DNA from 3 places in the Clavibacter capsici genome. Region 3 is predicted to be linked to each of the others. Evidence: predicted binding sites of a transcription regulator. Region 3 holds the regulator's gene; each other region holds the start of a gene.

Region 1 (4,275 bases), 1.1 Mb from region 3:
GTTCGGGGCGAGCACCGAGGTGATGGCGCTGTTGAAGTCGGTCGCGGAGGGCTCGAAGACCTCCTCGGCCGCGATGCTCGCGCCGCCGGCCTCGAGCGTCTTCTTGATGTTCTCCTCGAGGCCGGTGCCGTAGGCGTCGTTCATGTAGAGGATCGAGACGTTGGTCTTGCCGTCCTGGAGGATCTTGTTGCCGAGGATCCGGCCCTGGAGCACGTCCGACGGGGCGGTGCGCCAGTAGTAGCCGTCGTCGTTGTACGTCGTGAAGTCGGGCGAGGTGTTCGCCGGCGAGAGCTGCACGACGCCGGCCTGGGTGACCTGGTCGATGAAGGTCTTCGAGACGCCGGAGGACGCGGCGCCGATGATGGCGCTGTTGCCGTCCGCGATGAGCGACGTGGCCGACTGGCTCGCGATGTCGGTCGTGGTGTCGCCCGAGTCCTTGTCCGTCGCGGTCACCGTGATGCCGGCCTTGGCGTCGTTGATGTCCTGCTCGGCGAGGTGGACGCCCGCGAACTCGGGCGGCCCGAGGACCGCGAGGGTGCCCGTCTGGGGGAGGATCGTGCCGATCTTGAGGTCGAGGCCGCCGTCGGCCGTCGTGCCTCCGCCTCCGCCTCCGCCGCCGCCGGAGCAGCCGGCCAGGACGAGGGCGCCGGCCACCGCGATGGTGACGGCGCTGAGGGCGGTGCGGGCGGATCGTGAGCGGGAGGCCGAAGCCCTGCCGAATGCGCTCATGGTGCTCCTTATGGATGTGTGTGGTGATGCTCGGGAATGTGATGCATGAGGCACGCGAATGCGCGCCTCGCCTGGTGCGACCCTAGGGCGCGGATGAGACGGGCACAATGCATCGGCATTTCCGACGTGTAACGCGACCTGATCGTTACCATTCGGGGAAAGCGCGACGGGATCCGCATCAGATGCGCTCGGCGACCGGCGTTTCCCTCTGCGCGCGCTCGGCGTCCGGGATGCCCCGGCGGGACGCGCGCAGCATGTCGATCGTGAGCAGCACGAGGGCGGCCCACACGATCGCGAATCCCGCCCAGCGCTCCGGCGGCATGGCCTCGTGCATCACGAACACCCCGAAGGCGAACTGCAGGAGGGGCGCCAGGTACTGCGTCAGGCCGATGACGGACAGCGGCAGGCGCCCGGCGGCGAACCCGAAGAGGAGGAGCGGCCCCGCGGTCACGACGCCCGTGCTGACGAGCAGGAGGGTGTGCCCGAGCGAGACCTGGCCGATCGTCAGTCCGGCGCCGGCGCCCGTGATCACCAGCATGGTCGTGGATGCGGGCACGAGCCACGCGGTCTCGAGCGCCAGCCCGGAGAGCGCGTCCGCTCCCCCGCTGACGCGCTTCTTCACGAGCCCGTAGAGCCCGAAGGAGCCGGCGAGCGCGAGCGAGACCCAGGGCAGCTGCCCGTAGCCGATCGCGATGACCGCCACGGCGACCGCGGACAGCGCCACCGCCGTCCACTGGAGCGGGCGCAGGCGCTCGCGCAGGAGGATCACGCCGAGGAGCACCGTGACGATCGGGTTGATGAAGTAGCCGAGCGCGGTCTCCACGACGTGGCCGGAGAGCGTGCCGTAGACGTAGACGGTCCAGTTCACGAGGATCAGGTGCCCGGCGAGTGCCAGGCCGAACAGGAGCCGAGGTCGGCGCACGATGGCGATCACGCGCGACCAGCGCCGGGCCGCGGTGATGACGAGGGCGCAGACCACGAGCGAGAAGAGGATCCGCCAGGCGACGATCTCGAACGCCCCGGCCGGCGCGAGCAGCAGGAAGTAGACGGGGAGGACGCCCCAGAGGCCGTAGGCGCCCACGGCGGCGAGGAGGCCGGAGCGGGTGGAGGGCTCGGGGGCGGGGCGCGTCACCTCATGAGGCTAGCGCCGCCGGGACCCGCGACCGCGGGTCGATCGCCGGGACGCCCCCGGACGCACGAGAGCCCGGCCGAACGGATCGGCCGGGCTCCCGGATGGTGCTGTCGTGCTGGTGCGGAGCGTCAGCGCTCGATGACGGCGAGCACGTCGCGCGCGGAGAGGACGAGGAGGTCCTGGCCGTCGTACTTGACCTCGGTTCCGCCGTACTTGGAGTAGATGACCTTGTCGCCCACGGCGACGTCGAGGGGGACGCGGTTGCCGTTGTCGTCGATGCGGCCGGGGCCCACGGCCACGACCTCGCCCTCCTGGGGCTTCTCCTTGGCGGTGTCGGGGATGACCAGACCAGACGCGGTGGTCTGCTCGGCTTCGACCTGCTGGATGACGATGCGATCCTCGAGCGGCTTGATGGAGACCGGCACGGTTGACCTCTTCCTTCGTGACTAAGGGACAAGACTTCATTGGCAATCCCCGGGGGAGAGTGCCAGATGAGATTCTACGGGCCGTGCTTGCACTCGCGCAACGCGAGTGCCAATCGGTGGGGAGCCGCCCCGGTACGGTGGGCGGATGGATCAGTCCGACCTCCGCGAGGTCCTCTCCCTCGAGGGGCTGCGGCTGCTCGACTCCCTTCCCGAGCCGCGACCGGGCGACGACATGGTGCGGATCGTGACCGCGCTGCGCGGCGAGGGCCACTCGGCCGAGCGCGTGAGCGCGGTGCTCACTCAGGTCCGCCTGCGCGCCCGGGCGCGGGCCAAGTTCGGCGACTTCGCCGAGCGCATGCTCTTCACGGAGGCCGGGCTCGAGCAGGCGACGCGGCTCCCGGTCGCCGCGCAGCACGCCGGCCGCTTCCAGCAGGCGGGCGTCGCGCACGTGGCCGACCTCGGCTGCGGGATCGGCGGCGACGCGATGGCGATGGCGGCCATCGGGATCCGCGTCACGGCCGTCGAGCGCGACGAGGTGACCGCGGCGGTCGCCGGCTGGAACCTCGCGCCGTTCCCCGAGGCGGTCGTCGAGCAGGGCACGGCCGAGGCGTTCGACGCCGGACGCGTCGACGGCGTGTACCTCGACCCCGCGCGGCGCACCGACGGGCACTCCTCCACCCGGCGCATCTCGGATCCGGACGCCTACTCCCCCACGCTCTCCGCGGCGTTCGCGCTGGCCTCGGGTCGGGCCGCCGGGATCAAGCTCGGACCGGGCCTCGACCGCGACCTCATCCCCGAGGAGGCGGAGGCGCAGTGGGTCTCCGTGGACGGCCAGGCCGTGGAGATGGGCCTGTGGTTCGGTCCGACGCGGCGCGACGGCGTGCGGCGGGCCGCGCTCGTGATCAGCGGCGGGTCGCAGGCGGAGCTGACGTCGGCGGCCGACAGCGAGGACGCGGAGCTCGGCGAGCTCGGCGAGCACCTCTACGAGCCGGACGGCGCGGTCATCCGCGCGCGTCTCATCGGCGACGTGGCCCGGTCGCTCGACGGGCGCATGGTGGGCGAGGGCATCGCGTGGATCACGTCGGAGACGGAGCGGGCGACGCCGTTCGCGCGCGGGTTCCGCGTGCGCGAGGTGCTGCCGCTCGACGAGAGCCGGCTGCGGCGCGAGCTGCGGGCCCGCGGGATCGGGACGCTCGAGATCAAGAAGCGCGGGGTCGACGTGGACCCGGCGCGGCTGCGGACGCGGCTGCAGCTGAAGGGCGATGGCTCCGCGACGCTCATCGCGACGCGCGTGGGCGGCCGGCGGGTGGCGATCCTCGCGGACCGGCACGGGGTCGACGCGGGCTGAGGCCGGCGCGGGGTCCGGCCCCGGACGCGACGACGCGGCCGTCCCCGAGGGGACGGCCGCGTCGTGGCGGTGCGGTGCGGGTGCGGCGTTACGGAGCCGTGTAGCCCTGCTCCTGCAGCGCGGCCAGGGCGATGAAGCCGAGGATCGCGAGGCCGACGGCGAGCACGAGACCGACGATGCCGGTGATGATGCCGGTGAGCCAGAAGCCCTTGGCGTCCGGGTTGCGCTTCCTGCCGAGCACGCCCGTGACGATCGCCGCGATGCCGAGGGGCGCGGAGAGGAACCAGAAGAGGACCGTGACCACGGACACGATGCCGAGGACCATGGACGTGATGCTGAGGCCCTTGGATGCCGGAGCACCGCCCTGGCCGGGCTGGTAGGGCGCCGCGTAGGGCGAGCCGGATCCCGCAGCGGGGGCCGCCGGGTAGGACGGCTGGGCCGGAGCGGGCGGGAAGTCGTCGGAGGAGCGGTCCGGGTTCTGCGGATCGGTCATTGTCGTTCCTTTCGTCCCTGGGAACATACCGTGATGCGTGCCCCGGGATTCTCTCGTCCGGGAAATAAGCGCGAAAGGACCCCGATCGGGGGGCGCCGGACGGTCAGCCGACCTGGACGACGGTGACGGGCAGCGTCGAGTCCGCGCC
Region 2 (4,275 bases), 590 kb from region 3:
CGGGGGAGGACGTGCGGATCCTCTGGCTCGCCGTGCACGAGCGCCTCGCGCACTTCGCCGCCATCGACGGCCTCGACCGGGAGGCCTTCCTCGACGCGGAGCTCGGGGGATCCGCCCGGGCCCGCTTCCGCGCGCGCATGGCGGAGCTCGGCATCGACCCGGCGGAGCGGATCCTCGTGCCGGTGCACCCGTGGCAGTGGGAGAACGTCGTCACGGTGACCTTCGCGGGCCTCGTAGCCCGTCGCGACATCGTGCTGCTCGGCACGGGCGACGACGAGTACGGGGCCCAGCAGTCGATCCGCACGTGGGCCAACCGCACGACCCCGGAGCGCTGCTACGTGAAGACGTCGCTGTCGATCCTCAACATGGGATTCACGCGCGGCCTCTCGCCGGCGTACATGGCGGTGACCCCGGCGATCAACGACTGGGTGCACGCGCTGGTGGCGGGCGACGGGGAGTTCGCGCGCCTCGGCTTCGGGATCCTGCGGGAGGTCGCCTCCGTCGGCGTGCGCGACGCCCGGGTCGACGCGGCCCTGCCGCCCGGCCACCCCCACGGCAAGATGCTGTCCGCGCTCTGGCGGGAGTCGCCCGTACCCGGCCTCGCCGAGGGCGAGCGGCTGATGAGCATGACGAGCCTGCTGCACGTCGACGCGCACGGGAAGACGGTGCTGGGGGAGCTCATCGACGCGTCGGGGATCGGCGCGGCCGCGTGGATCCGCCGCTGGCTGGACGCGTACCTCGTGCCGCTCACGCACGCGCTCATCGCGCACGACCTCGCGTTCATGCCGCACGGCGAGAACGTGATCCTCGTGCTCCGCGACCACGTCGTCGTGCGCGTGCTGATGAAGGACATCGCCGAGGAGGTCGCCCTCTTCGACCTGGAGCGCGAGCTGCCGGAGGACGTGCGGCGGATCCGCCTCGACATCCCCGAGGGCGAGCGCACCCTCACGGTCTTCACCGACGTGATGGACGGCTTCCTGCGCTTCGCGGCGGCGCTCGTCGCCGACCGCGACGACCTCGGCCCCGACGGCCTCTGGCGCGTGGCGGCCGAGGCGCTCGCCGACCACGAGCGCGCGCACCCGGAGCTCGCGGAGCGCTTCTCCCGGTTCGACCTGTTCACGCCGTCGTTCGACCGCTCGTGCCTCAACCGGCTGCAGCTGCGCGACAACCTGCGCATGGTCGACCTGCAGGCGCCCGTGATGCAGGTCCACGGCTCGCTGCGGAACCCGCTCGCGATCCACGCGGGGCTGCGGCCGCACATCGTCTGAGCCCGCGCATCGGCTGAGCCCGGACGCACGAGGAGCCGCCGCCCGCTCTCGCGGACGACGGCTCCTCGTCGTGGTGGCGCCACCGGGCGCCGGTCGGATCAGCTCGCGACGGGCGCGGCCTGCTCGACCTTCAGCGTGCGGCCCTCCTGGCCCTGCGGCTCGTCGGAGGTCACCTGGATCTTGCGGGGCTTCGCCCGCTCGCTCACCGGGATGGTGACGCTGAGCACGCCGTTGGCGTAGTGCGCCGAGATGCGCTCGGTGTCGATGCCCTGGCCGAGCGTCAGCTGGCGGAGGAAGGTGCCGGCGACGCGCTCCCGTGCGAGCCAGCGGACGTCCTGGTCGCCCGCCAGCGTGCGCTCCGCGCGGATGGTCAGCAGCTGGCCGTCCACGTCGATGTCGACGGATCCCGGGTCGATGCCGGGCAGGTCGGCGGCCAGCACGTAGGTGTCGCCCTCGCGGTGCAGGTCGATCGGCATGGGCCGGTTGGGCTGGCGGGTCTCGGCCAGGGCGCCCATGGCGCGGTCCAGCTCGCGGAACGGATCGAAGGTCATGTTCATGCTCGACTCCTCTGATGATCTGTGGGTTGAGCCCCCTCGGCTCAACTACGTCGAGATTAGCACTCGACGCAGGGGAGTGCCAAGACGATCGCCGACGGCGAATGCAGCGCTGACCACCTCTTCAGGCGCGTCGGCGGAGGTCGCGCTCCATGCGGCCGATGAGCGTCCAGACCGCGCGCGAGAGGTCCGGGTGCTCGAGCGCGATGCCGCGCAGCAGCCGGTACTCGAAGCGCGCGACCACGCCGGGAGCGGTCGACGGATGGCGGACGCGCGCCAGCTCCTCGGCCATGCCGTCGGCCTCGAGCGCGTCCTGCCGGAGGGTCGCGACGACGTGCTCGTCGACCGTCGGCAGCTGCGGGATGACCTCCCACGGGTCGTCGCCGTTCCGGCAGCGGTGCTCTATCACGGCGTCCAGCTCGTCGCGGGCCTCCTGGCGCAGCACCTCGAGGCTGGCGGGGAAGCGGGCATGCACGGGCGGATCCTCTCGGGCGGCGGGCCGCTCGGCGGCGGACCCCCTCACGCTACGTCATGCTCCCGGCTGCTCCCGACGGGGCGGCCGGACGCCGTCGATAGCCTGGAGGACCGCGACCCAGGAGGATCCATGACCGACCACGCCCGCCCCGTCGCCCTCGTCACCGGGGCCACCCGCGGCATCGGCCGCGCCGTCGCCGAGGACCTCGCGCGCACGCACCGCGTCATCGTCCACGGCCGCGACCGCGCCGCCGTCGACGCGCTCGCCGCCTCCCTGCCGGACGCCGTCGGCTGGGCCGCCGACCTCGCCGGGGGCGGCCTCGCCGACCTCGTGCCCGAGCTCGACCGCCTCGACGTGCTCGTCCACTCCGCCGGCGTGATCGGCGGCGACGCCGTGTCCGAGACGCCCGTCGACGAGTGGCGCCGCGTCTTCGAGGTCAACGTCTTCGCCGTCGCCGAGGTGACCCGCGTGCTCCTCCCCGCGCTCCGGGCGGCGAAGGGCCAGGTCGTGCTCGTCAACTCCGGATCCGGCTTCACGGCCAACCCCACGGGCGGCGTCTACGCGGGATCCAAGTTCGCCCTCCGCGCCCTCGGCGACGCCCTTCGCGAGGAGGAGCGGCCGCACGGCGTGCGCGTCTCGAGCGTGCACCCGGGCCGCGTCGCCACCGACATGCAGCGCGAGCTCCGCGCCAAGGAGGGCGGCGAGTACGACGAGGCGCGCTACCTCGAGCCCGCCTCCGTCGCGCGCGCCGTGCGCCTCGTCGTCGACCAGACCCGCGACGGCACGCTCGAGTCGGTGTCGCTGCGCCCGTTCGGCGGCTGATCAGCGGTCGCCGCCCCCGCCGGGATCAGCGCCCGCGGAACGTCGCCCGGATGTCGTCCACCAGCGGCCCCGGCTGCTCGAGCAGCGCGAAGTGCCCGCCGCGCTCGACCTCGTGGAAGAGCACGAGGTCGGCGTAGCGGCGCTCGGCCCAGCGGCGCGAGCGGCGCACGTACTCGCCCGGCATGACGCTGAGCCCGGTCGGCACCGTGATCGGCTCCTCGACGGTGCCGGGCGTCGCCCAGCCGCCGCGTGCCGACTCCCAGTAGAAGCGGGCCGCGGAGGCCGCCGTGCCGGGCAGCCAGTGCAGCATCACGTCGTCGATCATCTCGTCGAGCGGGAAGAGGGCCTCCGCGTCGCCGTGCTCGTCGTGGGATCCGCCGACGTCCTGGAACATCGCGTAGATCCACGCGGCGAGGCCGACGGGGGAGTCCTGGAGCGCGTAGCCCACCGTCTGCGGCCGGGTCGACATCATCTGCGAGTAGCCGGAGAACTCCTGCCAGTAGCGGCCGGTCTCCGCCATCATCCGCCGCTCCTCGTCGGTGGCGTCGCGCATCTCGTCGTCCGTCGGCATGAAGGGCGCCATGTTCAGGTGGATCGCGCGGAGCCCGATGCCCTCCGCGGCCTCGAGCGCCGCGAGCTCGGACGTGACGGTCGCGCCGAGGTCGCCGCCCTGCGCGTACCAGGCGTCGTAGCCGAGCCGTTGCATGAGCTCCGACCAGGCGCGGGCGGTGCGGGCCGCGTCCCAGCCGGTGGCCGCGGGCTTCCCCGAGAAGCCGAAGCCCGGGAGGCTCGGGATCACCAGGTGGAAGGCGTCCTCGGCGGATCCGCCGTGCGCGACGGGATCCGTGAGCGGGCCGATCGCGTGCCGGAACTCGAGGACGGAGCCCGGCCAGCCGTGCGTGAGGATCAGCGGGCGCGCGCCCGGCTCGGGGGAGCGGACGTGCAGGAAGTGGATGTCGAGGCCGTCGACCTCGGTCGTGTGCTGGCCCCACGCGTTCAGGAGCGCCTCCGTGCGGCGCCAGTCGTAGCCGTCCGCCCAGCGGTCGACGAACCGGCGCATGCGGGCGAGCTGCGGGCCCTGCGACGTGTCGCCGACGGTCTCCGGCTCGGGCCAGCGCGTGGCGAGGAGCCGACGGCGGAGGTCGTCGAGGTCAGC
Region 3 (4,275 bases):
GCGTGCTCGCCACGCTCGAGCGCACCCACGATCCCGCGCGCATCGCGCCCGTCGTCCGCGGCGCCCGGGCCGCGGGCCTCGAGGTGAGCCTGGACCTGATCTACGGCACGCCGGGGGAGACCATCGACGACTGGCGCGCCTCGCTCGAGCAGGCGATCGCCCAGGAGCCCGACCACCTGTCCGCGTACGCGCTCATCGTCGAGCCGGGCACGAAGCTCGCGCGGCAGATCCGCCGCGGGGACGTGCCGGAGCCCGACGAGGACCTCCAGGCCGACATGTACGAGCTGGCCGACCGCATGCTCGGCGAGGCGGGCTACGAGTGGTACGAGGTGAGCAACTGGGCGCGCGGAGGACGCCGCAGCCGGCACAACCTCGCGTACTGGCAGGGCCACGACTGGTGGGGCGTCGGCCCCGGTGCGCACAGCCACGTCGGCGGCGTCCGCTGGTGGAACGTCAAGCACCCGGCCGCCTACGCCGACCGCGTGCTCGCCGGCGCGTCGCCCGGAGCGGGTCGCGAGACGCTCGACGACGCCACCCGCGAGGTGGAGCGCGTGCTCCTCGGCGCGCGCATCCGCGACGGCCTGGCCATCGCCACCCTCACCGCGGAGGGGCGTCGCCAGGTGGCGGGGCTCATCGCGGACGGCCTGGTGGATCCGCGGGCTGCCCTCGCCGGCACGCTCGTGCTCACGCTGCAGGGGCGCCTGCTGGCCGACGCCGTCGTGCGCCGGCTGCTGGAGGACTAGGGCCCCGGCGGATCGTCAGAGGACGACGGCGCCCACCTCGTCGCCGGCCTCGCGCTCGGCGTCGCTGCGCTCCACGCAGAACTCGTTGCCCTCGGGATCCGCGAGGACGACCCAGCCGCTGCCGTCCGCGTTCCTCCGGTCGGCCACGAGCGCGGCGCCGATGCCGCGGACGCGCTCGACCTCCTCGTCGCGCGTCCGGTCGTCAGGCGCGAGGTCGAGGTGGACCCGGTTCTTGCCGGCCTTCGGCGTGTCCGCCCGCTGCAGGATGATGCCGAGCCCGGAGACGGGGTCGCCGAGCCACGCGGCGTCGTCGCCGGGGCGGTTCGGCTCGTCGGGATCCTCCTCGAAGCCCGTCACGCCCGCCCAGAAGAGGGAGAGCGCGTACGGGTCGAGGCAGTCGATCGCGACGTGCCGGATCCGGGCGCTCATCGGATGCCGCCTACTTGATCCACCGGATGTTGAGCGGGTAGCGGTACGGGCGGCCGCTCTGCACGCGGGTGCCGCCGATGATCGCGAAGACGATGTTGACCACGACGACCGCGAAGATGGCGAGGCCGAGCAGCAGGCTGATGAGGAGCCCGAGGATCGGGATGACCACGAAGATCGCCTGCAGCACGTTGAGGACGACGAGCGCGCCGGCCACGTTGATGGTCCAGTTGGTCGCCTCCTTGCCCTCCTGGTCCGTGAAGCGACCGCGCTCGCGGAACACCAGCCAGACGATGAAGGTCGGCACGATGAGGATCGCGAGGAAGTGCGTGAGCGACGCCCAGAGGCGGTCCTCGCTCGGCGTGAGCGGAGCCGGGGCGCCGTAGGGGTGGGAGTCGGGTGCGGACATCGCGGGGCCTCTCGGTGCGCGGCGACGGCCGGCATACCGGCCGACCGCTTCGGATCAGGGTGGGCCAGGCATCACCGGGCCCCTCCACGCTACTGCCGCCGACGCGCGACCGGCAACGCCGACCACGCCGTGACGCGCGGTACGATTGGCAGTCAGAACCGACGAGTGCCAGGAGGGAGCCGCGATGGTCTCGGAACGCGGACTCGATGTCCTCCGGGTGATCGTGCAGGACTACGTGTCCTCGCGGGAGCCCGTGGGCTCGAAGTCCATCGTGGAGCGCCACGCCTTCGGCGTCTCGGCCGCCACCATCCGCAACGACATGGCCCTCCTCGAGGAGGAGGAGCTGATCGCGGCACCGCACACCTCGTCGGGTCGTGTGCCGACGGACAAGGGGTACCGCCTCTTCGTCGACCAGCTCGCGGACGTGCGGCCGCTCACCCCGGCGCAGCGCCAGGCGATCCACGTGTTCCTCGGCGAGTCCGTCGACCTCGACGACGTGCTCGCGCGCACCGTCCGCCTCCTCGCGCAGCTCACGAACCAGGTCGCGCTCGTGCAGTACCCGTCGCTCGCGACCAGCCACGTGAAGCACGTGGAGCTCGTCGCGCTGTCGACCACGCGCGTCCTCACGGTGCTCATCACCGACACGGGCCGGGTGGAGCAGCGCGTCGTCGAGCTCGCGGGCGACCCGGACGACGCGTTCCTCGCCGGGATGCGCACGCGCATCAACCAGGCGGTCGGGGGCCTCGGCCTCGCGGAGGCCGCGACCCGCCTCGAGACCCTGGCCGACGAGGTCGAGCCCGCCCAGCGCTCCGCCGCCGCCGCCCTCGCGGGCACGCTCGTGGAGCAGGTGCTCGCCAACCGCCAGGAGCGGCTGCTGCTCGCCGGATCCGCGAACCTCGCCCGCACGGAGCGCGACTTCCCCGGCAGCATCTCGCCCGTCCTCGAGGCCATCGAGGAGCAGGTGGTGCTGCTGCGCCTGCTCGGCGAGATGGAGGCCGACCAGCACGGCGTCTCGGTGAGCATCGGCCGGGAGAACGCCCCGTTCGGCCTCGGCGAGACGAGCGTGCTCACCAGCGGCTACAGCTCCTCCGGCGGCGTGCTCGCGCGCCTCGGCGTGCTGGGCCCGACCCGCATGGACTACTCGACCAACATGGCGTCGGTGCGCGCGGTCGCGCGCTACCTCTCCCGCCTGCTCGAGGAGCGGTGACCGCCGCACGCCGGCGCACCGCCCCTGATCCCCACGACCATCACCACCGAAGGGCCCGACGTGGCTGACCACTACGAAGTACTCGGCGTGAGCCGCGACGCATCCGCCGAGGAGATCAAGAAGGCGTACCGCAAGCAGGCGCGCCAGCTCCACCCGGACGTCAACGACGCCCCCGACGCGGCCGAGCGGTTCAAGCTCGTGACGCACGCGTACGACGTCCTGTCCGACCCGCAGCAGCGCCAGCAGTACGACCTCGGCCCGCAGGCCGGCTTCGGCGGGGGCGGCCAGGGCTTCGGCGGCTTCGGCGACATCTTCGAGACGTTCTTCGGCGGCCAGCAGGGCGGCGGCGGTCGCGGTCCCCGCTCGCGCCAGGAGCGCGGCCAGGACGCGCTGCTCCGCGTCGAGGTCGAGCTCGAGGAGGTCATCTTCGGCGTCCACCGCGACCTCGAGATCGACACGGCCGTCGTGTGCGACACCTGCCACGGATCCTGCGCGCAGCCCGGCACGAGCGCCGTGACGTGCGACATCTGCCGCGGCTCCGGCAGCATCCAGCGCCAGGTGCGCTCGCTCCTCGGCAACGTCATGACCTCGAGCCCCTGCGGCACCTGCCGCGGCTACGGCACGGTCATCCCGCACCCGTGCCCGACCTGCGCCGGCCAGGGCCGCGTCCGCGCGCGCCGCACGGTGCCGGTCGACATCCCGGCCGGCGTCGACACGGGCCTCCGCCTCCAGATGCCGGGCTCCGGCGAGGTCGGCCCCGCGGGCGGCCCGAACGGCGACCTCTACCTCGAGATCAAGGTCGCGCACCACGACGTCTTCAGCCGCAACGGCGACGACCTGCTCGCGACCGTCGAGGTGAGCATGGTCGACGCGATCCTCGGCAGCGACGCCCGCATCGAGGCCCTCGACGGCGCGGTGGACCTCGAGCTCCGCCCCGGCATCCAGAGCGCCGAGATCATCACGGTGCGCGGTCGCGGCGTCACGAAGCTGCGCGGCTCCGGGCGCGGCGACCTGAAGATCGGGATCCAGGTGGTCACGCCCCAGAAGCTCGACCACAAGGAGCGCGACCTCATCCAGCAGTTCGCGAAGCGCAACAAGGCCCCGGCGCCGCACCTCGCGCACTTCCAGCAGGGCCTCTTCCAGAAGCTCCGCGACCGCTTCCTCAACGTCTGACCCGTGGCGCACTTCTACCTCGCCGACGACATCGGAGCCCGCGACCTCGCGGTCGATCGCGTCATCGTCCTCACCGGGCAGGAGGCGCGGCACGCCGTGACGGTGAGCCGCGTCCGCGCCGGCGAGGCGCTCCTCGTCGGCGACGGGCGCGGCACCGTCGCGTCGTGCACCGTGACGTCGGCGGACGCGCAGCGCCTGGAGCTCCGCGTCGGATCGGTCGAGGCGCACCCGGAGCCGTCGCCCCGCGTCGTCCTCGTGCAGGCGCTCGCCAAGGGCGACCGCGACGAGCTGGCCGTGCAGGCCGCGACCGAGCTGGG

What was found. The regulator HrcA, encoded in region 3, represses chaperone genes, less so after heat shock. The targets are predictions, from matches to a motif close to TTNGCACTCGNNNNNNNCGAGTGCNAA.
Region 1: a site for HrcA is predicted at 2,373-2,399, ahead of groES (co-chaperone GroES). Genes of this name have one in related genera too.
Region 2: a site for HrcA is predicted at 1,882-1,908, ahead of AES38_RS10190 (Hsp20/alpha crystallin family protein). Genes of this name have one in related genera too.

Annotation. Positions count from the first base shown of each region.
Region 1 covers NZ_CP012573.1:2,656,194-2,660,468, forward strand. Annotated here, with positions in the region: gene AES38_RS12370 (ABC transporter substrate-binding protein) at 1-729, opposite strand, end outside; gene rarD (EamA family transporter RarD) at 908-1,861, opposite strand; gene groES (co-chaperone GroES) at 1,990-2,286, opposite strand; gene AES38_RS12385 (THUMP-like domain-containing protein) at 2,432-3,634, shown strand; gene AES38_RS15670 (DUF4190 domain-containing protein) at 3,723-4,127, opposite strand; gene tsaD (tRNA (adenosine(37)-N6)-threonylcarbamoyltransferase complex transferase subunit TsaD) at 4,231-4,275, opposite strand, start outside.
Region 2 covers NZ_CP012573.1:2,162,838-2,167,112, reverse strand. Annotated here, with positions in the region: gene AES38_RS10195 (GNAT family N-acetyltransferase) at 1-1,268, shown strand, start outside; gene AES38_RS10190 (Hsp20/alpha crystallin family protein) at 1,367-1,825, opposite strand; gene AES38_RS10185 (hypothetical protein) at 1,947-2,297, opposite strand; gene AES38_RS10180 (SDR family oxidoreductase) at 2,427-3,119, shown strand; gene AES38_RS10175 (epoxide hydrolase family protein) at 3,145-4,275, opposite strand, start outside.
Region 3 covers NZ_CP012573.1:1,576,318-1,580,592, forward strand. Annotated here, with positions in the region: gene hemW (radical SAM family heme chaperone HemW) at 1-743, shown strand, start outside; gene AES38_RS07425 (VOC family protein) at 759-1,172, opposite strand; gene AES38_RS07430 (DUF4870 domain-containing protein) at 1,183-1,578, opposite strand; gene hrcA (heat-inducible transcriptional repressor HrcA) at 1,763-2,785, shown strand; gene dnaJ (molecular chaperone DnaJ) at 2,846-3,958, shown strand; gene AES38_RS07445 (16S rRNA (uracil(1498)-N(3))-methyltransferase) at 3,962-4,275, shown strand, end outside.